Regions from separate parts of the Streptomyces sp. NPDC007088 genome, predicted to be linked through region 1. Evidence: riboswitches for the same ligand, from Rfam matches in the RefSeq annotation. Region 1 holds a riboswitch; each other region holds the start of a gene.
The links. Region 1 has a riboswitch for cobalamin ahead of ACFYMP_RS04250 (ribonucleoside-diphosphate reductase subunit alpha). Riboswitches for the same ligand answer to the same signal wherever they lie in the genome.
Positions count from the first base shown of each region.

Region 2: linked by a shared signal. The riboswitch ahead of ACFYMP_RS30645 (acyl-CoA thioesterase) and the one ahead of ACFYMP_RS04250 (ribonucleoside-diphosphate reductase subunit alpha) in region 1 are both predicted to bind cobalamin.
Region 3: linked by a shared signal. The riboswitch ahead of ACFYMP_RS20680 (FecCD family ABC transporter permease) and the one ahead of ACFYMP_RS04250 (ribonucleoside-diphosphate reductase subunit alpha) in region 1 are both predicted to bind cobalamin.

Region 1 is NZ_JBIAFO010000002.1:255,600-265,530, forward strand. It holds gene ACFYMP_RS04240 (cytochrome P450) at 1-489, shown strand, start outside; gene ACFYMP_RS04245 (ribonucleotide-diphosphate reductase subunit beta) at 598-1,656, opposite strand; gene ACFYMP_RS04250 (ribonucleoside-diphosphate reductase subunit alpha) at 1,656-4,025, opposite strand; cobalamin riboswitch at 4,161-4,294, opposite strand; gene mctP (monocarboxylate uptake permease MctP) at 4,596-6,227, opposite strand; gene ACFYMP_RS04260 (DUF3311 domain-containing protein) at 6,224-6,514, opposite strand; gene ACFYMP_RS04265 (GntR family transcriptional regulator) at 6,722-7,507, opposite strand; gene ACFYMP_RS04270 (extracellular solute-binding protein) at 7,884-9,170, shown strand; gene ACFYMP_RS04275 (carbohydrate ABC transporter permease) at 9,323-9,931, shown strand, end outside.
Region 2 is NZ_JBIAFO010000033.1:2,611-12,541, forward strand. It holds gene ACFYMP_RS30620 (carbohydrate ABC transporter permease) at 1-837, opposite strand, end outside; gene ACFYMP_RS30625 (ABC transporter substrate-binding protein) at 848-2,164, opposite strand; gene ACFYMP_RS30630 (ROK family protein) at 2,319-3,638, shown strand; gene ACFYMP_RS30635 (NAD(P)-dependent oxidoreductase) at 3,784-4,404, shown strand; gene ACFYMP_RS30640 (2'-5' RNA ligase family protein) at 4,444-5,004, opposite strand; cobalamin riboswitch at 5,202-5,446, shown strand; gene ACFYMP_RS30645 (acyl-CoA thioesterase) at 5,604-6,035, shown strand; gene ACFYMP_RS30650 (NAD(P)/FAD-dependent oxidoreductase) at 6,111-7,472, opposite strand; gene ACFYMP_RS30655 (alpha/beta fold hydrolase) at 7,877-8,734, shown strand; gene ACFYMP_RS30660 (Clp protease N-terminal domain-containing protein) at 8,780-9,553, shown strand; gene ACFYMP_RS30665 (benzoate/H(+) symporter BenE family transporter) at 9,579-9,931, opposite strand, start outside.
Region 3 is NZ_JBIAFO010000012.1:153,884-163,814, forward strand. It holds gene ACFYMP_RS20655 (discoidin domain-containing protein) at 1-1,139, opposite strand, end outside; gene ACFYMP_RS20660 (alkaline phosphatase family protein) at 1,629-2,519, shown strand; gene ACFYMP_RS20665 (MFS transporter) at 2,521-3,807, shown strand; gene ACFYMP_RS20670 (TolB family protein) at 3,804-4,829, shown strand; gene ACFYMP_RS20675 (right-handed parallel beta-helix repeat-containing protein) at 4,978-6,897, opposite strand; cobalamin riboswitch at 7,363-7,487, shown strand; gene ACFYMP_RS20680 (FecCD family ABC transporter permease) at 7,584-8,675, shown strand; gene ACFYMP_RS20685 (ABC transporter ATP-binding protein) at 8,743-9,513, shown strand; gene ACFYMP_RS20690 (ABC transporter substrate-binding protein) at 9,528-9,931, shown strand, end outside.

The DNA of each region.
Region 1 (9,931 bases):
ATAAGGGAGGAGGTGGATACCGTCGCACCGCGCCGCCCGGTGGATTTCGAGGATCTGCCCAAGCTCACGGCCACCCGGAATCTGCTGACCGAATCCATGCGGCTGCGCCCGGCCGCCTGGATATTCACCCGCAGAACAGTGGCGGAGACGGAACTGGGCGGCTACCGCATTCCGGCCGGAGCCGATGTGCTCTACTGCCCCTACGCCCTCCAGCGCGATCCGCGTTCCTTCGGGAATGCCACCGGCTTCGACCCGGACCGCTGGCTTCCCGAACGGGCCGCGCGGGTGCCGAAATACGCGATGATGCCCTTCGGGACCGGCAACCGGAAGTGCCCGGGAGACCACTACAGCCTCACCGAGACGGCGCTGGTCCTCGCCAACACCGTCCGCGACTGGCACGTCGAGACCGTCCCCGGGACGGTCAACGAGCCGAGGATCGGCATCACCCTCCAGCCCAAACGCGCCCTGCTGCGCCTGACCCGCCCCTGACCCGGCGAAGAGGAGCACGCGAAAGGCCCGTTCCCCCCGGGGGGAACGGGCCTTTCGCGGATCAGGAGGCGCCGGGCACGACGCGTACCCGGCCCGCCCGGAACCCGACTAGAAGTCGTCGTCGAAGGAGACCGAACCCTCGACCGCCACCTGATACGCCGAGGCGCGGCGCTCGAAGAAGTTGGTCAGCTCCTGCACGCCCTGGAGCTCCATGAAGGAGAAGGGGTTGCGCGAACCGTAGACCGGGGCGAAACCGAGCCGCTGAAGGCGCTGGTCGGCCACGCACTCCAGGTACTCCCGCATCGACTCCGTGTTCATGCCGGGCAGCCCCTCGCCGCACAGGTCACGGGCGAACTGCAGCTCCGCCTCCACGGCCTCGGCGAGCATGTCCTTGACCTCCTGCTCCAGGCGGTCGTCGAACAGCTCCGGCTCCTCCTTGCGGACGGTGTCCACGACGTCGAAGGCGAAGCTCATGTGCATCGTCTCGTCCCGGAACACCCAGTTGGTGCCGGTGGCCAGACCGTGCAGCAGTCCGCGCGAGCGGAACCAGTACACGTACGCGAAGGCGCCGTAGAAGAAGAGGCCCTCGATGCAGGCCGCGAAGCAGATCAGGTTGAGCAGGAAGCGCCGGCGGTCCGACCGGGACTGAAGCCGGTCGAGCTTCTCGACCTCGTCGATCCACTTGAAGCAGAACTCCGCCTTCTCACGGATCGACGGGATGTTCTCCACCGCCGCGAAGGCCGCCGCCCGGTCGTCCGGATCGGGCAGGTAGGTGTCGAGCAGCGTCAGGTAGAACTGGACGTGCACGGCCTCCTCGAACAGCTGACGGCTCAGGTACAGCCGCGCCTCCGGGGAGTTGATGTGCTTGTACAGCGTCAGCACCAGATTGTTGGCGACGATCGAGTCACCGGTGGCGAAGAAGGCCACCAGCCGGCCGATCAGGTGCTGCTCCATCGGCGAGAGCTTCGCGAGGTCGCTCACGTCCGAGTGGAGGTCCACCTCCTCGACGGTCCAGGTGTTCTTGATCGCGTCCCGGTAGCGCTCGTAGAAGTCCGGGTAGCGCATCGGACGCAGGGTCAGTTCGAAGCCCGGGTCGAGCAGGTTCTTCACGGCCTTGGCGCCGGGGGCGGCGGCCGCGGTGTTCTCTTCCGTGGGAGTGGTGGTCATTACTGGCAGGCCTCGCAGGACTCGGGGTTTTCCAGGGAGCAGGCGATCGCGTCCGCGTCGGGCACGGACTGCTGGGCGGGGACCGAGGCGGTGGCGGCCCCGGAACCGGCCGCGCGCGCGATCCGGGTCGCCGGACGCGAACGCAGGTAGTACGTGGTCTTGATGCCCTTCTTCCAGGCGTGCGCGTACATCGAGGACAGCTTCCCGATGGTCGGCGTCTCCATGAAGAGGTTGAGCGACTGCGACTGGTCGAGGAAGGCGGTCCGCTCGGCGGCCATGTCGATCAGCCCGCGCTGCGGAAGCTCCCAGGCGGTGCGGTACAGCTCGCGTACGTCCTCGGGAATCCAGTGGAAGCCGGCCACCGAGCCGTTCGCCTCGCGCAGCGCCTCACGGGTGCGCTCGTCCCACACGCCGAGCTTCTTGAGGTCGTTGACCAGATAGCCGTTGACCTGGAGGAACTCCCCGCTCAGCGTCTCGCGCTTGAACAGGTTGGAGACCTGCGGCTCGATGCACTCGTAGACACCGGCGATCGAGGCGATCGTCGCGGTCGGGGCGATCGCGAGCAGCAGCGAGTTGCGCATCCCGGTCCGCGCGATCCGCGCGCGCAGCGCCTCCCAGCGCTCCGGCCAGGTCCGCTCGACGTCGTAGTGGTCGGGGTGCAGCACCCCGCGCGCCGTGCGGGTCTTCTCCCACGCGGGCACCGGTCCGTGCTTCTCGGCGAGGTCGGCGGACGCCTCGTAGGCCGCGAGCATGATCCGCTCGGCGATCCGGGTGGACAGCGCCTTCGCCTGCGGGGAGCCGAAGGGCAGCCGCAGCTTGAAGAACACGTCCTGCAGGCCCATCGCGCCCAGACCCACCGGACGCCAGCGGGAGTTGGAGGTGGCGGCCTGGTCGGTCGGGTAGAAGTTGATGTCCACGACCCGGTCGAGGAAGGTCACGGCGGTGCGGACGGTCTCGTCCAGCCGCTCCCAGTCGATGTCCCCGTTCTCGACGAAGGCGCCCAGGTTCACCGAACCCAGGTTGCACACGGCCGTCTCGCCGTCGTCGGTGACCTCGATGATCTCCGTGCACAGGTTCGAGGAGTGCACGGTGTGACCGGGCTCGGCGGTCTGGTTCGCGGTGCGGTTGGAGTGGTCCTTGAAGGTGATCCAGCCCTGGCCGGTCTGCGCGAGGGTGCGCATCATGCGCCCGTACAGCTCGCGGGCCGGCAGCGTCCTGCGCGCCAGCCCGGCCGCCTCCGCCTCGCGGTACGCGGTCTCGAACTCCTCGCCCCACAGGTCGGTCAGCCCGGGGACGTCGGCCGGGGAGAACAGCGACCACTCGGAGTCCTCGGCGACCCGGCGCATGAACTCGTCCGGGACCCAGTGCGCGAGGTTGAGGTGGTGGGTGCGGCGCTGGTCCTCGCCCGTGTTGTCGCGCAGCTCCAGGAACTCCTCGATGTCGGAGTGCCAGGTCTCCAGGTACACCGCCGCGGCGCCCTTGCGCCGGCCGCCCTGGTTGACCGCCGCGACCGAGGAGTCCAGCGTCTTCAGGAAGGGCACGATGCCGTTCGAGTGGCCGTTGGTGCCCCGGATCAGCGAACCGCGGCCGCGGATACGGGAGTACGCGATGCCGATCCCACCCGCGTGCTTGGACAGCCGGGCCACCTGGAGGTAGCGCTCGTAGATCGAGTCCAGCTCGTCCTTCGGCGAGTCCAGCAGGTAGCACGAGGACATCTGCGGGTGCTGCGTACCGGAGTTGAACAGCGTGGGGGAGGAGGGCAGGTAGTCGAGGCGGCTCATCAGCCGGTACAGCGAGGCCACCTCGTCCACCGCGGCCGCCGACTCGTCCGCCGCCAGGCCCGAGGCCACGCGCAGCATGAAGAACTGCGGAGTCTCGATCACCTTGCGGGTGATCGGGTGGCGCAGCAGGTAGCGGCTGTAGAGGGTGCGCAGGCCGAAGTAGCCGAAGCGGTCGTCGCCCTCCAGGTCGATCAGCGCGTCGAGCCGCTCGGCGTGCAGTGCGCAGAAGCGGGCCGTGCTGTCACCGATCAGGCCCTCGCGGTGGCCGACGGCGACCGACTCGGCATAGGTGTGCGCGCCCTGGCTGCGGGCCTCCTCGGTGATGCCGAGGGTCAGCAGCCGGGCGGCGAGCCGCGAGTAGGCGGGGTCCTCCGAGATGAGACCGGCGGCGGCCTCGGTCGCCAGTTCGCGCAGCTCCGCCTCGTCGGCGTGGGCGCTGCGGCCGCGCAGGGCGGCGGCGGCGACCCGGCCGGGGTCGGTGTCGGGGAGATCGGCGGTGAGATTCGTCAGGGTCCGCAACAGGGCGGTTCCCGGAAGATCCTGTTCGGCCGTGACCGCTGAAGCGGGATCTGCTGGCGCGATGGTCACTGTGTGGCTCTCCCTCGCTCGGCTGTGGGCCGGCGGGAGGCAGCGGGGAGCGGCGCACGGGCCCGGGGCAGGGCGGGGCGACACATCCACCGGCCCACTCCGCGAGGCCCGGACGTCTGGGCGCCAGGGCCGGTCGGTCCTTGGCGCGCTGTCGGCAGGACCTCGGACTCGGGCGTGCAAAAGGCGCACCACACACCGTTGCGGGACAGTTCCGGATTCGCACCGGATTCCCCTGCGACGACAGCGAGACTGAGCATACATGTGGGGTGGGTGGGCTGAGGGAGACCCCAGATGTTGTGTCGAGGCGGGCGAAGGTCACGTACCGGCCAAGCCTTGTGGAGTGCCGACAAGGGGGCGTTCCCCGGCCCGCGCAGCGGCCCGACCCGAGGCCGCCGCGCGGTGTGCGGGCTCCACAAGCGGCCCCCGTCCCCGTCCGCGAAAACTCGGATCGCGGGAGGTGCGGGGCCGGGCCCGGCGGCCCGCGCGGACACCGGACGGGCCCGGAGGAGGAAGCCCGCGCCCCTCCTCCGGGCCCGTCCGTGAGGCCCTCCGGATCCCTGTGCCGGGGCGTCAGTGACCGGCCGGGGCTCCCGCCGTCGCGGGCGGCAGCTCCTCCCGCACGCCCGGGTCGCCCGCGTCCACGACGTAGTCCGAGGGAACCGTCTCGTCGACGCCGTCAGGGGCCTTCAGGGCCCGCAGGACGACCGTGAGGACCAGCGTGACGACCAGATTCAGCACGATGGCCGTCATGCCGATGTAGCCGATCTCTCCGAGCCCGGGAATCTCCTTCGAGGAGCCCCCGAAGTGGTCCTGGGTGGGGCTGGCCACGGTCCAGGCCGCCCACGTCCCGTAGGCCATGCCGACCGCCCAGCCCGTGAGCAGCGCCCAGCGGTGGAACCAGCGGGTGAACAGGCCGCCCACGAGCGAGGGCAGGGTCTGCAGAATCCAGATGCCGCCCAGCAGCTGGAAGTTGATCGCCACCGTCTTGTCCATACCGAGGACGAAGATCAGCGCGCCCACCTTGACCAGCAGCGAGACCAGCTTGGAGACCTTGGCCTCCTGGGCCGGGGTCGCGTCCGGCTTCAGGAAGTCCTTGTAGATGTTGCGGGTGAACAGGTTCGCGGCCGCGATCGACATGATGGCCGCGGGCACCAGCGCCCCGATTCCGATGGCCGCGAAGGCGACCCCGGTGAACCAGTCCGGGAACATGTCCTCGAACAGCTGCGGGATGGCGAGCTGCCCGTTGTCGACCTTCACGCCCGCCGCGATCGCCATGAAGCCCAGCAGGGCGAGCAGCCCCAGCATGAGCGAGTACAGCGGCAGGATCGTCGTGTTGCGCCGGATCACGTTCCGCTTGCTGCTGGAGAGCGTCGCGGTGATCGAGTGCGGGTACATGAACAGCGCTAGCGCCGAGCCGAGCGCCAGGGTCGCGTACCCCCACTGCCCCTTCTCCCCGGGGAAGAGCGCGCCCTTGGGCTGTCCGGTCGCCGGGTTCTTCTGGGAGAGCGCGTCGCCGGCCTTCGCGAAGACGTCGTCGAAACCGCCGAGCTTGACCGGGATGTAGATGATCGCGACCGCGATCACGAGGTAGATCAGCCCGTCCTTGACGAAGGCGATCAGCGCGGGCGCCCGCAGCCCCGAGGAGTACGTGTACGCCGCGAGAACGGCGAAAGCGATCAAAAGTGGCAGGTCCTTGACAAACCAGTTCGTGTCCTCCCCGCCGCCCACGCCCATGACGTCCAGGACCGCCTGGATGCCGACGAGTTGCAGGGCGATGTACGGCATCGTGGCGAGGATGCCGGTCAGCGCCACCGCGAGCGAGAGCCCCTTCGAGCCGAAGCGCCCGCGCACGAAGTCGGAGGTGGTGACGTAGCCGTGGCGGTGCGAGACCGACCACAGCCGCGGCAGGAAGGTGAAGATCAGCGGATAGACCAGGATGGTGTACGGCACGGCGTAGAAGCCGGCCGCCCCGCCCGCGTAGATCGCCGCGGGCACCGCGACGAAGGTGTACGCGGTGTAGAGGTCGCCGCCGAGCAGGAACCATGTCACCCAGGTCCCGAAGGACCGGCCGCCCAGGCCCCATTCGTCGAGGCTCTCGGTACTGGCCCGCCGCCAGCGCGCCGCCATGAAGCCCATGACGGTGACCGCGACGAAGAAGAGGATGAAGATCGTCAGAGCGACCCCGTTGACGCCGTCCTTCATCGGGGCTCACCTCCGCGAGCGGCACGCCGGGTGCGCTGGTCGTGCTGCCAGAGTTTGTAGGCCAGCAGGGTCAGCGCGCTGGAGACGAACACCCAGAGCATCTGGTACCAGTAGAAGAAGGGGATGCCGATGAAGGCCGGGTCGATCCTCGCGTACGAACCCACCCACAACATCGCCACGAACGGCGCGAGCAGGCACAGTCCGACCACGACTCTCAGCGGGGTCACGACGGGCTGCCGCACGCCACCTCCCCCCGGGTTCGGCTTTGTCTCCACTTCCCGCGCCATGTCCTGCTCCGTCCCCTCCGTCGCCCGCGCGCACTCCGCTGTGCGCCGGGTCGCCCCCGTCGATCAGGGCGCGACGGGCGAAATCTAGGCGACGTAAAGGCGTTGTGAAACCCCCGTACCGCATAACGGACGCCGCGCCGGGGGCGCCGGCGGGGGCGCCCGTGACGGGAGAGGGCGGGGCGGGCGGCGAGGGGGACCCGCCGGACCTCAGTCCGGGCGCTTGAGCCGGGCCACGAACTTGTAGCGGTCGCCCCGGTACACCGAGCGCACCCACTCCACCGGCTCGCCGCGTCCGTCCACCGAGTGGCGCGAGAGCAGGAGCATCGGCAGGCCCACGTCGGTGCCCAGCAGCCCGGCCTCGCGCGGGGTGGCCAGCGAGGTCTCGATGGTCTCCTCGGCCTCGGCGAGCCGCACGTCGTACACCTCGGCGAGGGCGGTGTAGAGCGAGGTGTACTTGACGAGCGAACGGCGCAGCGCGGGAAAGCGCTTGGCCGACAGGTGGGTGGTCTCGATCGCCATCGGCTCGCCGCTCGCCAGCCGCAGCCGTTCGATGCGCAGGATGCGCCCGCCGCTGGTGATGTCCAGCAGTCCGGCCAGGGTGTCGTCGGCCGTGACGTAGCCGATGTCGAGCAACTGCGAGGTGGGTTCGAGTCCTTGGGCCCGCATGTCCTCGGTGTACGAGGTGAGCTGGAGGGCCTGCGAGACCTTCGGCTTGGCGACGAAGGTGCCCTTGCCCTGGATGCGCTCCAGGCGCCCCTCGACGACGAGTTCCTGCAGCGCCTGACGGACCGTCGTGCGCGAGGTGTCGAACTCGGCGGCCAGGGTGCGCTCGGGCGGGACCGGGGTGCCGGGCGGCAGGGTCCGGGTCATCTCCTGCAAGTGCCGTTTGAGGTGGTAGTACTTGGGGACGCGAGCGGTCCTCGTCGCGGCCGTCGGCTCAGCCGCGCCCGGGAAAGTCGCCCTCGCTCCGGTCCTGCCCCCGTCGGTGCCCATCGTCTGCCTCTCCGGCCGCTGTCCACTGCCGCTCGCGAATCCCGCCCGCCGCGGGCCCCATCGTGGCACGATCCTGGGAGACCGCGTCCGCCGAGGGCGGCCCGGACCGTCTCCCCACTCCCGCGGTGACGGCCCGGGGCCCGGGTCCCGGACCGTCGGGCCGGGGGTGTGCGAGGCGGGTCCGCCCCGGGCAAGGTGTCGGTCCCATAACAGAGACCGCAGCCCCTCTTATACACCCTTGACACCCCTAAAGGTCTAGGCCAAGCTCCCGGTACTGGTCTACACCATTAATGATCAGGTCCCAGTCCCGCGAGCCGTACATGTCGTATGCCGTCGCAGTGGGTGGGGGGTTGAAGGCATCCCTGAGGAGGGTGGCGTGAAGCGCAAGCTCATCGCGGCGATAGGCGTCGCGGGCATGTTGGTCTCGATCGCGGCGTGCGGAAGCGACGACGGCGGGGACGGGGACAGCGGCAAGAAGGCCGGCGCCGAGGGCTACAAGGGTCAGACGCTGACCGTGTGGGCCATGGACGGCTCCTCGCCCGACGGCTGGCAGAAGGACCTCAAGGCCGCCTTCGAGAAGAAGACCAAGGCGAAGCTCAAGTTCGAGGTCCAGCAGTGGAACGGTATTCAGCAGAAGCTGACCACCGCCCTGTCGGAGGACAACCCGCCGGACGTCTTCGAGATCGGCAACACCCAGACCGCGTCCTACGCCGAGAGCGGCGGCCTGGCCGACCTGAGCGACCTCAAGTCCTCGATCGGCTCCGACTGGACTGAGTCGCTCAACAAGTCGGCCGTGGTGGACGGCAAGCAGTACGCCGCCCCGTGGTACATCGTCAACCGCGTGGTCCTCTACAACAAGAAGGTCTGGGCGGACGCCGGCCTCAAGGACACCCCCAAGACGCGGGACGAGTTCTACAAGGACCTCAAGCAGATCGGTGAGAAGACCGACGCCGAGCCGATCTACCTGCCCGGCCAGAACTGGTACCACTTCGTCGGCCTGACCGTCGGCGAGGGCGCCGAGCTGGTCAAGAAGGACGGCGACAAGTACGTCTCCAACCTGGCCGACCCCAAGGTCGCCGCCGCCATGGAGACCTACAAGAAGTTCCAGGCGCTCTCCAAGGCCCCCAAGGACAAGGACGAGGCCACCCCGCAGCAGGGTGAGGTCTTCGCCAAGGGCAAGACCGGCGCGTTCATCGGCATGGGCTGGGAGGCCGGTATCGCCATCAAGGCGAACCCGGCCATCGAGAAGGAGATCGGCTACTTCACGATCCCCGGTGCCACCGCCGACAAGCCCGAGGGCGTCTTCCTGGGCGGCTCCAACCTGGCCGTGGCCGAGGGCAGCAAGAAGAAGGAGCTCGCCAAGGAGTTCCTGAAGCTCGCGCTCTCCGACAAGTTCGAGGGACAGCTCGCCAAGGAAGGCGGCGTCATCCCGAACAAGACCTCGCTGGAGTCCAACCTCAAGGGCAACGCGGCCGCCGAGGCCGCCGCCCCGGCCGCCCCGGGCGGCGGCACCACGCCGCTGATCCCGGAGTGGGCCCCGGTCGAGAACGCGCCGAACCCGATCAAGACCTACATGACGGCCGTGCTCAAGGGGAAGTCCCCGGCCGCCGCCGCCAAGCAGGTCGAGGGCGAGTTCAACAAGCGCCTCTCGCAGGCGCAGTAACAAGGCCCCCGGCCGGGGGCGGGGAGGACCGGGTCCGGTACCCGGCGCGGTGACCACCGCGCCGGGTACCGGACCGGGCACGTGGCCGTGCCGCTCCCCGCCCCCGGCGCACCCATGCGCGGGGCGGTAGGCCCAGAAAAGAGATGGCGAGCATGACCGTGCAGACCCAACAGCCGGCCCCCGGTCCGGCGCAGGTCGTCAAGGAGTCCGGCGCCGGACCGGACCGGACGGGCGCCTCGGCACTGCGGCGCCGCAAGGGGATCACCCCCTATCTGCTGCTGCTTCCGGCAGTGCTGGCGACCGTGGTCTTCCTCGGCTGGCCGGTCGTCAAGAACGTGATGCTGTCGTTCCAGAACCTCAACATGAGGCAGTTCATCCAGCGCCTCACCGAGTGGAACGGCACCCACAACTACAAGGAGGTCCTCGGCAACGAGGACTTCTGGCGCGTGACCCTGCGCTCCCTGCTGTTCACCGCGACCAACGTCGTGCTGATCATGGTCCTGGGCGCGCTGGTCGGCCTCCTGCTGGCCCGCCTCGGCCGCCGGATGCGCACCCTGCTGTTGGTGGGGCTGGTCCTCGCCTGGGCCATGCCGGTCATCGCCGCGACCACCGTCTACCAGTGGCTGTTCGCCACCCGCTTCGGCGTCGTGAACTACGTCCTGGACAAGCTCGGCTTCCACTCGATGGCCGACTACAGCTGGACGGGGAGCCAGCTGTCGACCTTCTTCGTCGTCGTGGTCCTCATCGTCTGGCAGTCGATC
Region 2 (9,931 bases), on a different contig from region 1:
CGCCGAGTCCCCGAAGAGGATGAACGGCGTGTTGAAGTCGTTGAAGGTCCACAGGAACAGGACGAGCACGAGGACCTGATTGACGGGGCGCAGGGAGGGCAGGGTGATCCTGCGGATCTGCTGCCACATCGTGGCACCGTCGATGCTGGCGGCCTCGTAGAGGTCCTTGGGGATGTTCTGGAGGGCGGCCATCACGATGAGGAACGCGAAGGGCCAGGTCTTCCAGACGGCGACGACGCACAGGGCGACGAAGCTGTTGTTGCCCAGCAGCCAGAAGGGCTTGTCGTCGGTGAGGCCGAGCTGGTCGTGGACGACGTGGTTCACCAGGCCGTTGTCCCGCTGGAACATGAAGGCCCAGGTGATGACGGCGGCGTAGATGGGCAGCGCGTACGGGGTCAGGAAGATGGCCCGCAGCAGGCCCCGGCCCTTGAAGTTGTCCTGGAGGAAGATCGCGGCGGCGACCCCGATCAGCCAGCAGGAGGCCACCGAGATGACGGTGAAGACGCAGGTCACCCAGAAGGAGTGCAGCAGCGCCTTGCCGACCGGCTCGCTGAAGTCGATCGCGAGGTGGAAGTTGTCGAAACCCGACCAGGGGGCGGCGCCCCAGTCACGGATGTAGAACTGCGTCAGTTCCTTGAAGGCCATGAAGATGCCGACGACCATCGGCACCATGTGGACGAGGAGTTCGAAGAGCAGTGCGGGGAGCAGCAGCAGGTAGGGCAGACCGATCTTGCGCACCCGGTCGGGGATGCGCAGCCTGCCCTTCCGCTTCGGCCCGGGGCCGGGCCCCTTCACGGGGCCCGGCGTCGCCTGCTCGGGAGCGGCGGTGGCTGTCATGTTCAGTAGCTCACTTCGGCATCTGCTGCTGGGCCTTGTTCAGGCGTTCCTTGACGTTCTCCGTCGTGATCTTGCGACCCGCCGCGGCGTCCGCCCACAGCTCCTTCACCGCGGTACCCACCGTGGTCTCGAACTGCGACTCGGAGGGGACCTGCGGGAGCGGGCTCGCGCTGTTGAGCAGGGTCTCCTTGAGGACCTTGGTGTCCTGCCTGTTGAAGGCGGCGTCGTCCTGCGCGGCCTTGACCGGCGGGATGGAGCCGTAGGTCTTGTTGAGCAGCTTCTGCTCCGCGTCGCTCGTCATGAACTTGACGAACTTCTGGGAGGCGTCGAGGTTCTTCGTGTTCTTGAAGACGGCCATGTTGATGCCGGCGACCATGGAGTTGGTCTGCTTGTCGGCGCCCGGGGTGCCGGAGGGGACCGGGACGGGGGCGACGCCGTAGTCCTCGGGCTTCATGCCGTGCGCCTCGAAGGTGCTCGACGCGGCCTGCCACAGCACCATCGCGGTCTTGCCGCTGGAGAAGTCCTGCAGCGACTGGTTCTGGGCGTACTCGGCGTTGCCCGGGGCGATGATCTTGTCCTTGGCCATGAAGTCGACGTACTGCTTCACGGCGGCGACCGCGCCGTCGGAGGTGAAGGTCGGCTTGCCGTCGGCGTCGAAGAAGTCGGCTCCGTGCTGCTTGGCGAGGACGAACACCTGATGGATGTTGTTGGAGAGGTTGCCGCCCTCGGCGCCCAGGCCCCAGGTCTTGCCGCCCTTGGAGATCTTCTTGCCGTCCTCGACCAGCTCGTCCCAGGTCTTGGGCGCCTCGGTGATCCCGGCGTCGGCGAACATCTTCTTGTTGTAATAGAGCGCGTAGGACAGCGAGTAGAGCGGGACCGCGGCGGGGTCCTTGCCCTCGGCGCCGGCCGCGGCCAGCGCGGCCTCGGCGAAGCGGTCCTTGCCACCGATCGCGTCGAAGTTCTTCTGGTCCCAGGGCAGCAGCGCGCCCGTCGCCTGGAGCGAGGCGGTCCAGGTGTTGCCTATGTTCAGCACGTCCGGGCCCTGACCCGAAGTGGTGGCCGCGAGAATGCGGTTGAGCAGGTCGGCCCAGGGAACGACCTCCAGCTTGACCTTGACGCCGGTCTGCTTGGTGAACTTGGCGAGTTCCTTGGTCAGGATCTTCTTGTCCGCCTGGATGCTCGGCCCCTGGTTGGAGGCCCAGTAGGTGATCGTCTTGGAAGACTTGCCGTCACTCCCGCCGTCGCCGTCGCCGCCGCCACAGGCACTGGCGGTGACGGCGAGCGTGGTGACGAGGGTGGCAGCGGCAGCGGCTCGAAGTCTGCGCATGACGGAATGCCCCTTTCCGGGGTGGTCAAGGAGTGCTGGACGCGTTCAGTCCCTGAACGGCCTCACGACTTAATTTAGGACGTGAGTTAAAACCTGAGAGAAGGTCGCGTCAAGGGCTACGGCAGGGGTATGTTGCCGTCCGGGAAGGGGCAACATGGTGGAGCGTCACAGGCGAACAGTGCGTGACCTGCGCAGAGGCAACCGCGCGGCGGTTTTGCAACGGTTGTATTTCGATGGGCCGATGAGCCGCCAGGCGCTCGTTCCCGCGACCGGGCTGAGTTCGGGTTCGATCAGCAACGTCGTCTCCGAACTCACCGCCGACGCCCTCCTGGAGGAGGCGGGGGTCGTCGAGTCGGACGGTGGCCGGCCCCGTACCCTTCTGCGGGTCTCCCCTTCGGCCGGTTACCTGATCGGGGTGGACGTCGGCGAGACGATGGTCAGGATCGAGCTGTTCGACCTGGGCATGTCCGAACTCGCGCGCTCGGAGCTGGCGCTGACCCAGCTCGGTTACGACGTCGACGTCATCGTGCGGTACATCGGCGAGGGCATCGCCTCGGTGCTCACCGAGGCGTCCGTCCCGCCCGACCGGCTCCTGGGTGTCGGCGTGGGGGTGCCCGGCATCGTGGAGCGTTCGGGTCCTGAAGGAGCCCTGGTCCACGGGCAGACCATCGGCTGGGCCGGTGTGCCGCTGGAGACCTTGTTGCGCCAGGTCGCCGAACTGCCCCCGGAGGTCGGCTTCCACGTCAACAACGGGGCCAAGGCACTCGGTCAGGCGGAGATGTGGTTCGGTGGCGGCCGCGGCGCCGAGGACGCGGTCATCGTCCTGTTCGGCTCGGGGGTCGGCGCGTGCATCGTGACCGGCGGCGCGATCCACGGCGGAATGCACGGCAGCGCCGGGGAGTGGGGCCACCTGACCGTCAACGTCCGTGGCCGGCGCTGCCGTTGTGGGGCGCGCGGCTGTCTGGAGGCGTATGCCGGCTCCGAGGCGCTGTTGCAGCGCTGGGTGGAGGCGGGGGGCACCCTTCCGGACGGGGCCGGCGAGGAGGAGGCGGTGACGGCGCTGCTGGCCGCCGCCCAGCCCCGGGACGACGGCGGCGCGCCCGATCCGGTGGCGGTCGCCGTGCTGGAGGAGACCGCCGAGTACCTGGGCGCGGGCATCTCCGACCTCATCAACCTCTTCAGCCCGGAGCGGGTCCTCATCGGCGGCTGGGCGGGGCTTCAGCTGGGCCCGCACATCCTGGAGTCCCTGCGCCGCTACGCCGACAGCTTCTCGCTGCGCCACCCGGCCGGGAAGGTCACCATCGGCATGGGGCTGCTCGGGCCGGACGCGGTGACCGTGGGGGCGGCGACCCTCGTCCTCGCCGACTTCTTCAAGAGCGGTGGCCGGCGCAGCGAACCGGTGCGCGAGGAGGAGCTGCCCGCGCTGGACCACGTCGAATGGCGCGCCCCGCACGGGCCGGGTGCCCCGCACTGACTCCCCCTGGATCACGGGGGCGGGCGGCGGACGGGTCACGCGAGTTGCGCGGGAGAGCGCGGGGGCCCAGCGTCGGAGTGTCGGTCCTACTCCCAGGAAGGCGCGATGCCATGAACGGTCCCGGCCGGGGCGCGGGGGCGCACGGATGAGGATCACCGTCTTCGGCGCGTCCGGGAGAGCCGGGCGGGCCTTTCTGTACGCGGCCGCGCGGGCCGGGCACACCACGACGGCGGTCGTGCGCGATCCGGCCCGGCTCGCGAAGGCCCCGGCCGACCGGGTGGTGACCGGCGGCCCCTTCGACGAGGACGAGGTCGCCGACGCCCTCGACGGGGCCGGGGCCGCGGTGGTGGCGTACGCGCTGCGCGGCGGACGGCGCGACGTCCCGCTGTACTCCCGCGGCACCCGCACCGTCGTCGACGTGATGCGCCGGCTGCGGGTGCCCAGGCTTCTGGTGGTCTCGGAGGCGGCCTACGGACGGCATACGGCGGGGCCGCTCAACCGCACGGTGTCCGCGCTGTACCGGGCGACGGCGCGGCCCGTCATCCGGCAGCGGGAGGACCAGGACGCCGTCATCGCGGCGAGCGGCCTGGAGTGGACGATCGTGCGGCCGGTCGTCCTCGTCGAGGGACCCGCGCACGGCCGTCGCCGCGCGCCTTTCACCCCGCACCGCTCCCCCGCCCCGCGCACGACGTACGCGGATCTCGCGGCGCTGCTGCTCGACGCGCTGGAGGACCCGGCGACCTATCGGCGCGACCTCTACCCCTGAGCGGGCGGTGGCGCCTTCCGGTTCCGGGCGGGCCCGTGGCTACGGTCCCAGCGGGAGGACGTCCGCGTCCTGCCAGGCCCCCTCGCGCCGCACGATGAGGTGGACCACGGCCACGCGGGTGCACAGCGGCAGCTTCTCCGCGTAGCGCCGCTCCAGAGCGTCATAGGCCGACGGGTACGTTCCGGGCCTTTCGTGGTGGGCGAGGGTGAGGTGCGGGGGCAGCCCTCCGGGGCCGAAGAGCCCCCGGTAAGGCACCGCCTCGGGCCAGCGCTCCCGGAGCGCCGCGCGCAGGGCCAGGACCGGCTCGTGCGGTTCCGGCTCCAGGTAGAGCACCCCCGGGTAGCGGCCGAACCGCGCGAATCGGAGGGTGAAGGCGGGGTGGGCCCGGCACAGCCGGGCGAGTTCGCGCCGGGCCCCCGGTACGAGCCGGCTCTCGTGCACGAAGGGGTACAGGAGCGTGACATGAGCGGGGAACCCGGCCGTCACCAGGGAATCGGCCTCCGGTACCCGCAGGGTCAGGGCGGTGTCCCCGGGCCGGTCGCCCCAGCCCTCCGCGTCGTCCGCCCCGGCGGACCGGGCCGGCTCCCCTCTGGTCTCCACAGGGCCTCATGCTCGCACGCGGCAGGTCTTCTGCGCGCGGGGGCCCCGGGCGGACGACGGGTGGTGGTGCTCGCACGCCCGCCACGGGTGGGCGTGCGGACGCGCCGCTGGTGGGGGCGGGCGCCGGCCCGGCGCGCTGTTGCCGAGTTCACGTACGCCGGGGACCACGGATGATCGATCAAACGGGTGACGCGGGTTAGGCTGGGCGAGCAGTCGGTTCGCCCCCTTTCCTTCAGGATCGGGGTGCGTCGTAAGAGGGAACCCGGTGGGAGTCCGGGACTGCCCCGCAGCGGTGAGCGAGAACGACCGCCGTCCCACGCACTGGGCCTAACCGGGCCCGGGAAGCGACGGCCAGTAGGTGCCCGCCCGCCCCGTCTCGTACAAGGGCGTACGGCGTGTGTGCTCGCGAGTCCGAAGACCTGCCGCTGCCCGTGGGTGCCGTGGGCGCCCGCGGTGAACCCGGTGTGCGCGCGAGGGCGGCCGCGGGGTGCGGGCCGCTGCCGTCGCGGCCGGGTCCGTCCCGGTGCCGGTCACCGCACCCGGTGTCCTCCCGCCCGCGGTGCCGGGTCCGAGAACGCCGCTCGCGAAGGAGAGTTGACGTGACTGTGCAGTCCGCCGGAAACCCCCCGGCCGCCGTCCGGGACAGCAAGACCCCCGCTGAGTCCCAGGTGATGCTCAAGCACATCATGAGCGAACACGACACCAACCTGTACGGGACCATCCACGGAGGTGTCGTGATGAAGCTGATCGACGACACGGCGGCGGCCTCGGCCGGCCGGCACGCGGACGGTCCGGCGGTGACCGTGTCCGTGAACCGGATGACCTTTCTCGCGCCGGTGCGCGCGGGCGATCTGCTGAGCGCCGAGGCCACGCTGGAGCGCGCGGGGCGGACCTCGATGGACGTCGCGGTACGGGTGACGGCCGAGCGGTGGAACTTCTCCGGCCCGGTGACGGAGGTCGCGACGGCACGGCTCACCTTCGTCGCGATCGACGCCGAGGGCCGGCCGCGGTCCGTTCCCGCGCTGGTCTGAGCGCGCGAAGGGGCGGGGGCGGGCGGTGCCGAACCGCCCGCCCCCGCCCCTTCGCCGTGTTCGGCGGGTCCGCGCTCAGTGCACGCCGTGCAGGGCGGCGGTGTGCTCGCGGATCTGCTCCGGAGTCAGGTACACGTCGGTGTGCTCGAACTCGCGCAGGGTCCCGGACTTCTCCGACAGGAAGCCGGTCCGGACGAAGTCGTCACCCGCCACCGCGTTGAGCAGCCAGTTCGTCATGACACGGGTCTTGGCGGGCCCGGTACGCAGCGCCGACCAGTGGTAGCCCCTGGCCACCGCCTCGGCGGGCAGTCCCCGCAGGTTGACGCCGAGCGGCCGGGAGACGGCGTCGGTGCCGCCGAGGTCGACGACGAGCCCGAGGTCCTTGTGGACGTAGGGACGCATCGGCTGGTGCAGCAGGCTGGCGATGACGTTGTCGGCGACCTTGCGTCCCTGGCGCATCGCGTGCTGGGCGGTGGGCGGGCAGATCGCGCCCTCCTCCTTGGTGAGGTCGGGCACGGCCGCGGCGTCACCGAGGGCGAAGACGCCGTCGAGCCCGGGGACGTTCATCTCCGGGGTGACGGCGACGCGGCCGCGCACCGTCTCCGTGTCGAGCGTCGCCATGAGGGGGCTGGCGGCGACCCCGGCCGTCCAGATGAGGGTGCGGCAGGGCAGGGTGCGGCCGTCGGTGAAGGTGACCTTCTCCGGTCCGGCCTCGGCGATCGAGACGCCCAGGGAGACGTCGATCCCACGCCGTTCGAGCACCTTCATCGCGGCCTTGCCGAGTTCGTCGCCCAGCTCCGGCATGAGTTTGGGCGCGATGTCGATGAGGTGCCACTTGATGAGCGAGGGGTCCAGGCGCGGGTAGTGCTTGACGGCGTTGTGCGTCAGGCGCTGCAGGCACGCGGCGGTCTCGGTCCCGGCGTAGCCGCCGCCGACGACGACGAACTGCAGGCGGGAGGCGCGTTCCTCCTCGTCGGTGCTCGCGTCGGCGAGGTCGAGCTGGGAGATGACGTGGTCGCGGATGTACGCGGCCTCGGCGAGGGTCTTCATGCCCCGGGCGTTCTCGGTGAGCCCGGGGATGTCGAAGGTGCGGGTGATGCTGCCGGGGGTGAGCACGATGATGTCGTACGGCTCGTGCACGATCTCGCCGTTGACCTTCTGCACGATGCAGATCTTCGCCTGCGTGTCCACGCCGATCGCGCCGCCGGGAATGATGCGGGTGCGGTGCTTCTGGCTGCGGCGCAGCGAGACGGCGACGGACTGCGGGGTGAGCACCCCGGAGGCCACCTGGGGCAGCAGCGGCAGGTACAGCTGGTACGAGAAGGGCGCGACCAGGGTGATGTCCGCCCGGCCCGGTGGAATACGCCGCTCCAGACGGCGTACGCATCCCACTCCGGCGAAGCCGGCGCCCACTACGAGAATCCTGGGTCGTGCCACGGTTGTCGTCCCTTCTCAGGGGTCTGCGGTGTCCGGAGCCTGGACTGCTCCTACGGCTCTCGCTCGCCTGCCCGCTCAGCGGCGTATGTCACGGCCCATCTTTGCTTCCTCCCCGCCAACCCGCCCGTCGAACGCGCGCGGGCACGGCGGGAGGAGCGGCACGGCCACGGCCCCGCGGGCACCGGGCGGGGCCGATCGGGTGACGAAACCGCAGGCGGCGGGCGCCGCGCCCGGCCGGCCCCCACCGGGCCGGGCGCGGCCCGCGTCCAGGGCGCGTCAGCTGCCCGCGTGATGGGGCCACGGGGGCGCACGGCGTCGTCTACGCTCGGTTCGCCCGCCCCGGGCGGGTCTCGGTACGAGGTCGCGCGCGCCGCCCGCGCGCCCGCCACGGCGAAGGAGCCGTCATGCGCACGATCGAACTGACCGCGGGAACCGTCGAGTACGAGGACACGGGGGGCGAGGGGCCGGTCGTGGTGCTCCTGCACGGCCTGGCGATGGACGGCAGTTACTGGCGCGGACTGGTGTCCGCACTCGCGCCCGCGTGCCGGGTGATCGTGCCGAACCTGCCGCTGGGCGGCCACCGGGTGCCGCTGCGGCCGGGGGCCGACCTCAGCCCGCGCGGCATCGCCGCCCTGGAGGCGGAGTTCCTTACGGCCCTTGGCCTGCGGGACGTGACGCTGGTGGGCAGCGACTCGGGCCTGTTCCTGTTCGCCGCCCCGCTCGCGAAGGAGCGGATCGCGCGGCTGGTGATCGGCGCGTGCGAGGTCTTCGACAACTACCCGCCGGGTCTTCCCGGCAAGGCGGTCTCCCTCGCGGGCCGGGTGCCGGGCGGTCTGTGGCTGGTGAGCCGGATCGTGCGGGTGCGGGCGCTGCGCCGGGGCCCGACCATGCTGGGGCCCATGACGGTGCGCCCGGTTCCGCACGAGGTCACGGACGGCTGGTTCCGGGGCCTGATCGAGAATCCGGGTGTGCGACGCGATCTGCGGGCCTACCTCACCGCCACGCGCCCCGAGGACATGCGGGAGGCCGCCGAGGGGCTGCGCGATTTCGACCGGCCCACGCTCGTGGTGTGGGGCACGCGGGACCGGGTCATGCCGCTGGAGCACGGTCACCGGCTGACCGCGCTGCTGCCCGACGCGCGTCTCGTGGAGATCCCCGACAGCGGTACGTTCATCGCGGAGGACCAACCGCTCGCGTTCGCACGGGCGGTGGCCGACTTCGTCGGCGCCGGAGAGAGGCGGGAATCCGGCCGGAGTGAGTGACAACCAGAGGTTGACGCCCCTTGATTGTCAACCTACGGTTGTCACATGACGCATCCGGCAGAGTCCTCGTCCGTGCAGCGGGGCATCCGTCTCGACGACCTGATCAACGCCATCAAGAAAACGCACAGCGACGCCCTCGACCAGCTCAGCGACGCCGTCATCGCGGCCGATCACCTCGGCGAGGTGGCCGATCACCTGATCGGCCACTTCGTCGACCAGGCACGCAGGTCGGGCGCCTCCTGGACCGACATCGGCCGCAGTATGGGGGTGACCCGGCAGGCGGCCCAGAAGCGTTTCGTGCCCAAGGACGCGACGGACGGCGCGGACATGTCCGCCGACGAGGGCTTCAGCCGGTACACCCCGCGCGCGAAGAACGCGGTCATGGCGGCGCAGACCGTCGCGCAGGACGCGGGCAACGAACGCATCACCCCCGCCCACCTGACGGCCGGGCTGCTGGCCGAGCCGGAGAGTCTCGCGGTCGCGGCCCTGACCGCGCAGCGGATCTCACCGCGCGCGCTCAGGGAGGCGGTCGAACCACTGCTCCCGCCCCGCGTCGAAGGGGCCCCCGCTCTCGTCCCCTTCGATCCGGCGGCGAAGAAGGTGCTGGAGCTGACCTTCCGCGAGGCGCTGCGCCTGGGCCACCACTACGTCGGTACGGAGCACCTGCTGCTCGCCCTGCTGGAGCACGAGGACGGATCGGGTCCGCTGTCCTCCCTGGGCGCGGACAAGGCCGCGACGCAGGAGATCGTCGTCAAGGCATTGGAGGAGCTGACCGGACGGCGGCAGCAGACGGGGGAAGAGTCGCCCGGGGCGCGGTGACGCCCGCCCGGCGCACCGCCCGCGCTCACCCGCGTCTCGCCGGGTCCGGCTCCCGTCGCTCCGCCGTGGGAGCCGGACGGGCGAGGCGGGTCACGAGGAGCGCGAGCACCCCGGCGAGCAGCCCCCAGAAAGCGGAGCCGACACCGAGCAGCGTGAAGCCGGAGGCGGTGGCGAGGAAGGTGACGGCGGCGGCCTCGCGCAGCTCGGGCTCGGCGAACGCGCTGTGCAGGGAGGCGCTGATGGTGCCGAGCAGGCCGAGTCCCGCGATCCCGGCCACCAGAGCGTGCGGCAGGGCGGTGAGCAGGGCACCGATCGTGCCGCCGAGGAGACCGACGCACAGGTAGAAGAAGCCGGCCCACACGGCGGCGAGATAGCGGC
Region 3 (9,931 bases), on a different contig from region 1:
GCTTCGAGGACGAGGCTGCCCGCTCCGTCGAGCGCGGCGTTCTTGTTCGCGGTGTAGTACTCCAGCTCGTTGTTGGGGCCGGGGCCGGTCTCGGGTACCCACTTGGCCGGGTCCGGGGCGCGGCCCGCCGGTCCGTCGAAGTCGTCGTTGAACACCAGCTTGGTGTACGTCGGGTCGGCCGGGAGCGGCGGCGGGGTGACGGGTGCCCCGCCCGTGCCCCAGACCTGGAACTCCCACAGGGAGTAGCCGTAGGCGCCGCTGCGCTGGGTGCCGTACAGGCGCACGTGCCGGCCGGTGGCGTTGACGTCGAGGGTCTCCTTGAACCCCTTGCCGGTGGTGGTCTGGTAGGCGGTGCGCCAGTTGCTGCCGTCGTCGGAGACCTCGATCCGGTACGCCTGGGCGTAGGCGGGGTCCCACTGGAGGACGACGCGGTGGATCTCGGCACGGGCGCCGAGGTCGACGGCGATCCAGCCCGGGTCGGTCCAGCCGCCCTCGGGGCTGGTGGCCCAGCGGCTGGCGGGGTCACGGTCGAACGCCTTGTCCGGCGAGCACTGCCAGCAGGTACCGTCGTTCTGCGAGGTGGAGGCGGTGCCCTGTTTGCCGTAGGACAACAGGACGTCACCGCCGGGCTGTTGACCGCCGTCGGTGGAGTACACCTGGAACTCGTAGAGCGAGTAACCCCACTGGGTGGCACGCTGGGTGCCGAGCAGCCGGACGTAGCGGCCGGTGCCCGAGACGGTCAGGGTCTCGTTGCCGCCGGTGCCCGTCGTGGTGGTGTGGATCGTCGTCCACTGCTGGCCGTTCGCCGAGACCTGGATCTGGTAGCCCCTGGCGTAGGCGGCCTCCCAGCGCAGCACGACCTGGCCGATCGCCGTGCTGCTGCCGAGGTCGACCTGGAGCCACTGGTTGTCGGTGAACTCACTCGACCAGCGGGTGCCGTTGTCCCCGTCCACGGCGGCGGAGGGACCGAAGGGGCCCTCGCTGCTGGAGGCGGTCGCGGGCTTGCCCTGCGAGACGAGTACGGGGGCGGCGGCGACGGCCCGGCCGGGAGCGGTCACCACCGCGAGGGAGAACAGGAGGGCCACTGCGGCCAGGAGGGCCAGGACACCGCGGGGGTGTGGTCTTCGACGGGTGGTCATGCGAACTCCTCGCAGAGCGGAAGGGGTTGGGCCGAGAAAGCGCTCCCCTTCGCAGAGGGAGACTCCTAGCGGCGGTGGCGCCCGTCAAGAGAGCCGACCAGTTGATTCAAAAGGCAACGACGGATTGGCCGAATCCTGGAAGCCGAGGCCGGTTCGCGCTCCCCAGGGTTCGAGAGATGGAGGATCGGCGCACCGCGTACCGCCCTCGCGCACAACTCTTGACGCGGCGGAAACGGACGGTCAATCATGCTGCTCACCCGAGAGAGCACTCCCCGCCTCATCCCCCACCGGCTCGCCGTGACCGACGGCGCGCCGTCCCCGCCTGCCCGCGCGCCATTCGCGCCGCGCCCGTAGCCGCGCGCGGCGAATCCGAGGGTTCACCGACGGTTCACGCGTGCGGCCACTACGCGTGACACCGGGGAACTTTGGCGTGTGCATGCTCTGCCCTGCACCGCCAGGATCCCGTTCCCCACGCATCGGAGGCCCCCTGTGTCCGGCAGTTCGCTCCTCAGGCACGCCCGTGGAAAGGCCGCTGCCTCGGTCCTCGCCCTGGCGGCCGCCGTCACCGGTGGCTGGCTCGCGTTCTCCGGCGCCGCGCCCGCCCAGGCGGCGACCGCCGTGCCCACTCCCGACCACACCGTCGTGGTGGTCTTCGAGAACCACGCCTACCATCAGGTCATCGGCTCCTCCAGCGCGCCCTACCTCAACAGCCTCGTCACGGGCGGCGCGAACCTGACGGCCTCCTACGCCGAGACGCACCCGAGCCAGCCGAACTACTTCGCGCTCTTCTCCGGCTCCACCCAGGGCGTCACGGACGACAGCTGCTACTCGCCCGGCTTCTCCTCCGCCCCGAACCTGGCCTCCGAGCTGATCGCCGCCGGCGTGTCGTGGGGCAGCTACAACGAGGGCCTGCCCAGCCAGGGCTCGACCACCTGCTCGTCCGGCGACTACGCCCGCAAGCACAACCCCTGGTTCGGTTTCAGCAACGTACCGACGTCCTCGGCGAAGACCTTCGCCCAGTTCCCCTCGGACTACTCGACGCTGCCCCGGGTCTCCTTCGTCGTCCCGGACCTGTGCGGCGACATGCACGACTGCTCGGTCAGGACGGGTGACACCTGGCTCAAGACCAACCTGGGCGCCTACGCGAGCTGGGCCAAGGCGCACAACAGCCTCCTCGTCGTCACCTTCGACGAGGACAACCGCCTCAGCGGCAACAGGATCCCCACCGTGCTGTACGGCGGGCAGGTCAAGGCCGGCGCCACTTCTGCCACGACCTACAACCACTACGACCTGCTCCGCACGCTGGAGGACATGCACGGCCTCCCGCACGCAGGACAGGCCGCCAACGGCAAGGACATCACGGGGATCTGGACGTCCTGACATGTACGTAGCGGACAGCCGCGCCTCCACCGGGACGCACCCCTCCGCAAAGCCCGCCGCCCGGTCCCGGGCCGGACGGCGGCGCGCCGCGGGCCCGGTCGTCCTCACCCTCGGCACGGTGAGCCTGATCACCGACGTCTCCTCCGAGATGGTGACGGCCGTCCTGCCCCTGTATCTGGTCGCGGGGCTGGGGCTCAGCCCGCTCGGTTTCGGCCTGCTCGACGGTGTCTACAACGGCTTCTCGGCCCTGGTACGTCTGGTCGGCGGCCGGGTCGCGGACAGCGGGCCGGGGCGTCACAAGACGGTGGCGGTGCTCGGCTACGGTCTCTCCGCCCTGTGCAAACCCCTGTTGCTGGTGGCGGGTTCACTCCCGGTCATCGGTGCGGTCCTCGCGGCGGACCGCACCGGCAAGGGTCTGCGCACGGCCCCGCGCGACGCCCTGATCTCCCTCAACAGCTCCCCGGAGAACCGGGGCCGCGCCTTCGGTGTGCACCGCGCGATGGACACCGCGGGCGCACTGCTCGGTCCCCTGGTGGCCTTCCTGATCCTGCGGGCCACGGTGGACGGCTACGACGCGGTGTTCACGGTCAGCTTCTGCGTGGCCGCGCTGGGGGTGGTGGTCCTGGTGCTGTTCGTCCCCCGCGACGGACGTGCCGCCGCGCCGGCCGAGGACCACGTGCCCGCCGCACCGGGCGCGCCCCCGCCTCGCACCCGCCCCTCGCCGGCTCTGTCGCGCATCACGCTGTGCGCGGCCGCGCTGGGCCTGGCCACCGTGAGCGACGCCTTCGTCTACCTGATCCTCCAGCGGCAACTGGGCGTGCCTGAGGAGTGGTTCGCCCTCCTGCCCCTGGGTACGGCCGCGGCCTTCCTGATCCTGGCCGCTCCCCTGGGCCGGCTCTCCGACCGCCTCGGTGCCTGGCCCGTGTTCCTCGGCGGGCATCTCGCGCTGCTCAGCGTGTACGTCCTGCTGTTCACCCACGCCCACAGCCCGGCCCTGCCGTACGCCGTGCTGCTGTTGCACGGCACGTTCTACGCGGCGACGGACGGCGTGCTGATGGCGGCGGCCTCCGCGGGCCTGTCGCGGACGCGCCGTTCCTCGGGGCTGGCCGTGGTGCAGACCGGGCAGGCCGCCGCCCGCTTCGCTTGCTCCCTGGGCTTCGGCGCGGCCTGGACCGCGTGGGGGGACCGCACGGCGCTGGGGACGGCCGCCGTACTGCTGTGCGGGTGCGGCCTGCTGTCGTACGCCCTCCGCCCCTTCGCCCGCGCCCGGACGGGGGGTGCGGCATGACCCGCCGTGGCAGGCTCTCCGTCCTGATCGCCGTGGTGCTGGTACTGGCCGTGGTGGCCACCGTCTCGGTCCTGCGCGCCTCGGCGCGCTCCGACCGCCGCGACCGGGCCCGCCCCGGCGGCCCGACGGTGACGCGGGGCGAGGTGGACCTCGGACCGGGGGCGCGGCGCCTGGTGTTCCGCAACATGGCGTGGGGCCCGCACCGCGACGAGCTGGCCACCGCACCGGCGGGCGCCCCGGGCGGCACCCGCACCGCCACGGCGAACGGCCTCACCTGCCTGCGCTTTTACGCCGCCGCGGGCACCGGGGTCTGCCTGCGGGCGGTGCACGGGGCCCTCACCGACACCTACCGTGCGACCGTCGTGGACGCGCACCTGCGCGAGCGGGCGCGCTATCCCGTCCCGGGCATCCCCTCGCGGGCCCGGGTCTCCCCGAGCGGGCGGTACGCGGCGTGGACCGCGTTCGTCGGCGGCGACAGCTACGCCGGCACCGACTTCTCGACCCGCACGGCGATCCTGGACACGCGTACGGGAAGGCTGACCCCGTCCCTGGAGGTGTACGGCATCGTCAGGGACGGCCGGCGGTACCGGTCGGCGGACGTCAACTTCTGGGGGGTCACCTTCGCGCGCGACGACCGGCATTTCTACGCGACCCTGGCCACCGGCGGGAAGACGTATCTGGTCCGCGGTGACCTGCGAACCCGCGAGGTCACGGTGGTGCACCAGAACGTCGAGTGCCCCTCCCTGTCCCCCGACGGCACCCGGATCGTGTACAAGAAGCGGGTGGCGGGCCTGCCGGCGGACGCCCCCTGGCGTCTGTACGCGCTCGACCTCCGCACGATGCGGGAGACCGCGCTGGCCGAGCCCCGCAGCGTCGACGACCAAGTGGTGTGGAGCGACGACCGGCACGTGACCTATGCCCTGCCGGGCGACTTCGGCGCCGATCTGTACACGGTGCCCGCCGACGGCCGGGGCAGGCCGCGCGAGCTGGTGAAGGCCGCCGTCTCACCGGTCTATCTCTGACCGGCCGAGAACGCCTCCGAACGCGGGCGCGGCCTTCCGGCCGGGACGGCTGCCGACGCGCCGCCCGCCGCGGCCCGCCGGGAACGGCGCGCGGGAGGGGGTGTCCCGGACTCGGTCCCCGGGGCACCCCCTCCCTTTCACTCGCGGGTCACTTCTTGCCGGGAGCGGGTCCCCCGGTGATCTGGAACTGCGATCCGGGCTCGATCACGACGTCGCCCTCGGCGGAGCCGGTGATCGTGACGTCCGAGAGCGTCGCGTTGCCGCGCGCCCCGCCCATCGCGAGGATGCCGGAACCGTTGTTGGACTTGTCGATCGTCACACCGGTGATCTTCGCGTCCGGGACGTTGCCGCCGCCGTTCTTGAACTGGATGCCGTCGTACGTCGAGTCGTGGATGTCGGTGTTCTCGATCACGACCCCGGGAATGTCCTGGCTCGCCGGGAAGACCGTGATGGCGCCGAACTCCTGCGCCTCACCCCAGAAGGCACCGCCGGTGCGGTACAGGCCGTTGCCCGAGATCAGGGTCCGCCCGGAGAAGGGCAGCGGGTCGTGGTCGGTGGCGAGCATGATGCCCGGGTAGTTCATCGTGTCGTACACGAGGTTGTTCTCGACGGTGTTGTCGTGACCGCCGTACACCGCGATGCCGTTGGCCCGCCAGGGCAGCTGGATCGTGTTGTTCGAGAAGGTGTTGTCGTGTCCGGCGTCGGTCGCCGGGTTCTTGACGTACTTGCTGGCCCAGACCGCCAGCGAGTCGTCGCCCGTCGTGCGGAACGAGGAGTTGGTGACCGTCGAATTACGGGTTCCGTTGGTGAAGTTGATGCCGTCCGCATAGGTGTCCCGGATGCGCATCCCGCTGAACTCGACGCCGTCGCCGGGTCCCCACAGCTCGGGGATGTTGTCGTAGTCCCGGCCGACCCACACGCCGACGTTCGCGTGCTCGATCCAGACGTTGGAGATCTTGGTGTTCTTGCCGAAGCGGCCGTTGAGCCCGACGCCGCCCTCGGCGCCGCCGTCCCCGCCGCGTATCCGGCCCGAGCCGAAGACGGCCAGGTCCGAGATCTGCGTGTTGTCGTCGATGTCGAAGCCGAAGTTGCCCTCGTGCGGGTGGTTGATGCCACCCGCGTCCTGCGGCTGGGTGAGCGTGTAGAGCTGCGAGTGCCACATGCCCGCGCCCTTGATGGTGACGTCCCTGATGCCGACCTGATTGTACTGGCCCCGGTTCTGCGGATCGTCGGTCAGGATCTTCTGCTCCTGGCGCCACTGCCCGGCGGGGATCCACACGCAGTCGGTGTCACCGTTCTGGTCGGCGGTGACCGCCGCCTGCAGCGCCTCGGTGTCGTCCTTCCCGTCGTCCGGGACCGCCCCGTACTCGGTGATCGAGGTGCACTCCGCGGGCTTGGCGGCGGGCGGCGCGACCTGCTCCAGGTCGACGAGGTCGAGGACGTAGTACGAGGCGGAGTCGTCCGCGTCGCGCTGCAACCGGAAGGTGGTGCCCTCCGGGTAGCTCCTGTCGAGCAGGGTGTGCGCCTCGTCGAAGAGCCGGCGGGCGTCCGCCTGCGGGGTGTTGGTCAGCGACTCGGGGTCGTCGCTGTTGCCGTACAGCCAGCTGTGCTGCGAGGAGAGGTCGAGCTTCTGCACGAACTTCCCGTCGGCGTACACGCTGATGGTCGCCTCGGTACCGCCACCACCGGGCGCGTCGGGGATCGAGTTGCGCACCACGAGCGAGTTGGTCGGCACCGTCGAGGTGAACTCGACGTAGTCCCCGGTGCCGTCCAGCCGTACCGAGGACCGCCCGGAGGACTCGGTCGCGAAGTTCGTGTGGCCGAAGGTCCGCTTGGCGTCGGCCTTCAGCAGCGTCCCTTCGTAGGTCCCGTTCTCCGCCTCGTACTCCGTATACGGAACGGTGGCGCCCTGCGCCGCCGCCCCGGCACGGACGTCCCGGTCGGCCGGGATCTGCGCCGCCGCGGGCGCGGCCGGCAGCAGACCGCCGGCCAGCAGCGCCACCACCGGCACGCCGCCGAGCAGCCTTCTCCTGAGTCGCCGCGTGTGCTTCCTGGTCACGAGAGTCATGAAGCCCTCTGTTCTGTGGGGGTAGACAGAGTCATGTGCTGATGTTTTGCGTCAGCTACGCAAGTTTTTTGAGTTGTTCAGTCGATCTCGTGCGAGCTGGCGATCAGAGTTTTCAAGCATGTCATGTGATTGTCAACAGCTGTCACACAGCCGCCCGCTCGGACGGTGCCCGCCGCCACCCCCTCGGAGCGCTCCGTCCGTCCCCGTAACCGCCTGCTGGGAAGGCGGTACGCGGGGCGCGGGGGGCGCGGACCGGGGAAGGAAAGAACAGTCCCCGCCTCCCGGGGAGTTGCGCGTACACGTCCGCACGGCGTTCTCGTGGCGTCCGCACCACGCGTCTCGCCTCCATGGCGTTCGCCCTCGCCGCGACCGCCGTTTCGCGCGAGCACCGGCCGGCCCGCCCCACTCCCTCGCCGGACCGCCGCTCCCCCGGGCGAGCGCCATCCGCCCGGTCGGCCGCCGCCCCCGGCTTGCTACGCTGCTGGTGCCTCTCGTGGGGGAAGCCGGTGCGAGTCCGGCGCTGTCCCGCAACGGTGTGCGTGGTCCGTCCAGGTCACGCGAGCCCGATCGCCCGCGGCAGGTGTGCAACCCGTCAACCGCTCGCCGCGGACTGCGAGCAGGACCCCCAGAGCCCCCGGGCCCTTCTGGTGCCCTGCGTACTCCACCGGTGGCGTCAACCCCGGAGGATGTGCGCCACCGTGTCCCGCACCACCGCCCCCACCGCCCCCGCGGATGTCCCACGGGAACGCACACCCACTGCGCCGCTGGTCGTCGGGCTGGCACTCGCACTGGCCGTCTCACTCGCCTGCGGGGTCGGGCTCGGCGCGACGGGCACGGGCTGGGGGCAGGTGCTGCGGCTCCTGTGGGCCGGCCTCAGCGGCGGGAACCTGGGCACCGACGACGCCGCGGACTACACCATCGTGTGGGAGATCCGCTTCCCGCGTGTCGTGCTCGCCGCCGTGGTCGGGGCGGGACTCGCCTCGGTCGGGGTCGCGGTACAGGCGCTGGTGCGCAACGCCCTGGCCGACCCCTTCGTCCTCGGGATCTCCTCGGGCGCCGCCGTCGGCGCCAACGCGGTCATCCTGTTCGGCGCGCTCGCCTCTCTCGGTGTCTGGGCGCTCTCCTTCTCGGCCTTCGTCTCGGCGCTCGGCGCGACCCTCGTCGTCTATCTGGTGGCCCGCTCCCCGCTCGGGCTCAGCCCGCTGCGGCTCGTCCTGACCGGCACCGCCCTCGCCTACGGTTTCCAGGCGGTCACCACCGTCATGGTCTTCGGCGCCGAGCGGGGCGAGGCGGCACGGGCGGCGATGATGTGGCTGCTCGGCAGCCTGGGCGGGGCGACCTGGCCGAAGGTGCCGCTGGCGGCCGCGACGGTGGTGGCGGGCTGGCTGTGGCTCAGGCTGCGGGCCGGCGCGCTCGACGCCCTCTCCCTGGGCGACGAGACCTCGGCGGCGCTCGGCGTGCCGCCCCACCGGTTGCGGCGCGAGCTGTTCGTCGTCACGGCGGCCGTGACGGGCACCGTCGTCGCCGTGAGCGGCGCGATCGGTTTCGTCGGGCTGATGGTCCCCCACCTCGTGCGCATGCTCGTGGGCGCCTCGCACGCCCGGGTACTCGCCGTCGCGCCACTCGCCGGGGCGGTGCTGCTCGTGTGGGCCGACGTGCTGTCCCGGGTGCTGCTCGCCCCGGCCGAACTGCCCGTCGGGGTGGTCACCTCGGCGCTGGGTGTGCCCGCGTTCCTGCTCCTCATGCGGCGCGGGGGCAACGCGCTCCCCGGACGCTGAAGCTCACGCCTCCCGCCCCACCGCCCGTACCCGTGCACGTGCCAAGGCTTGATGTGAAGGAGAAGACGTGCGACTCGACGTCGAAGGTCTCTCGGTCGAGGTGGCGGGCGCCCGGCTGATCGACGAGGTCACCCTGGACGCTCCCGCCGGCACCTTCGTGGGACTGGTAGGGCCCAACGGCAGCGGGAAGTCCACCCTGCTGCGCTGCGTGTACCGGGCGCGACGCCCCGACGCGGGGGTCGTCAGGATCGAGAGCGAGGACGTGCACCGCATGACACCCCGGGCCGCCGCCCGGCTTCTCGCCGCGCTGCCCCAGGAGTCGGCCGCCGACTTCGACTTCACGGTCACCGAGATCGTCGCGATGGGCCGCCTGCCCCACCGCGAACGCACCGCCGCACGGGACCGGGAGATCTGTGCGCGGGCCCTGGAACAGGCCGGGGTGGCGCACCTCGCCGCGCGCGGCTTCCTGTCGCTGTCCGGCGGCGAGAAGCAGCGCGTCCTCATCGCCCGCGCGCTCACCCAGGAGCCGCGCGTCCTCGTCCTCGACGAGCCCACCAACCACCTCGACATCGCCCACCAGCTCGACGTGCTGCGCCGGGTCCGCGGCAGCGGCCCGACCGTGCTGGCCGCGCTGCACGACCTGAACCTGGCCGCCGCCCACTGCGACCTGCTGCACGTCCTGCACGCCGGCCGCGTCGTCGCCTCGGGCCCCCCGGACGAGGTCCTCTCCCCCGCCCTCCTCGCCGACGTCTTCCACGTCCGGGCGCACCGGGTACGCCACCCCGAAACCGGCGCCGCCCAGTTCCTCTTCGATCCGCTCGCCCCCCGACACCCCTGACTGGAAGGCCCCCCGTGCGCAAGCTCCTGTCCACCGCCTCGTCCGGCCTCGCCGCCGCCCTCGCCCTGACCGGCTGCGGCGCGAACGTCTCCTCCGACGACAAGGCCGCGACCTCGCAGGCGGTGACCGTCACCAACTGCGGCAAGAAGGTCACGTACGACAAGCGCCCCGAGCGGGTGGTGACCAACGATGTCGGCATCACCGAGCTCATGTTCGCGCTCGGCCTGGAGGACCGTATGGCCGGATACGTCATGCCCGCCGACAAGGGCTCGACCGACGGCCTGCCGTACGAGGACGCCTACGACAAGGTGAAGTGGCTCGCCAAGGACCGCGTCACCAAGGAGATCGCCCTCAACGCCCGCGCCGACCTCGTCTTCGCCGGCTGGAACTACGGCTTCAACGAGAACACGCTCACGCC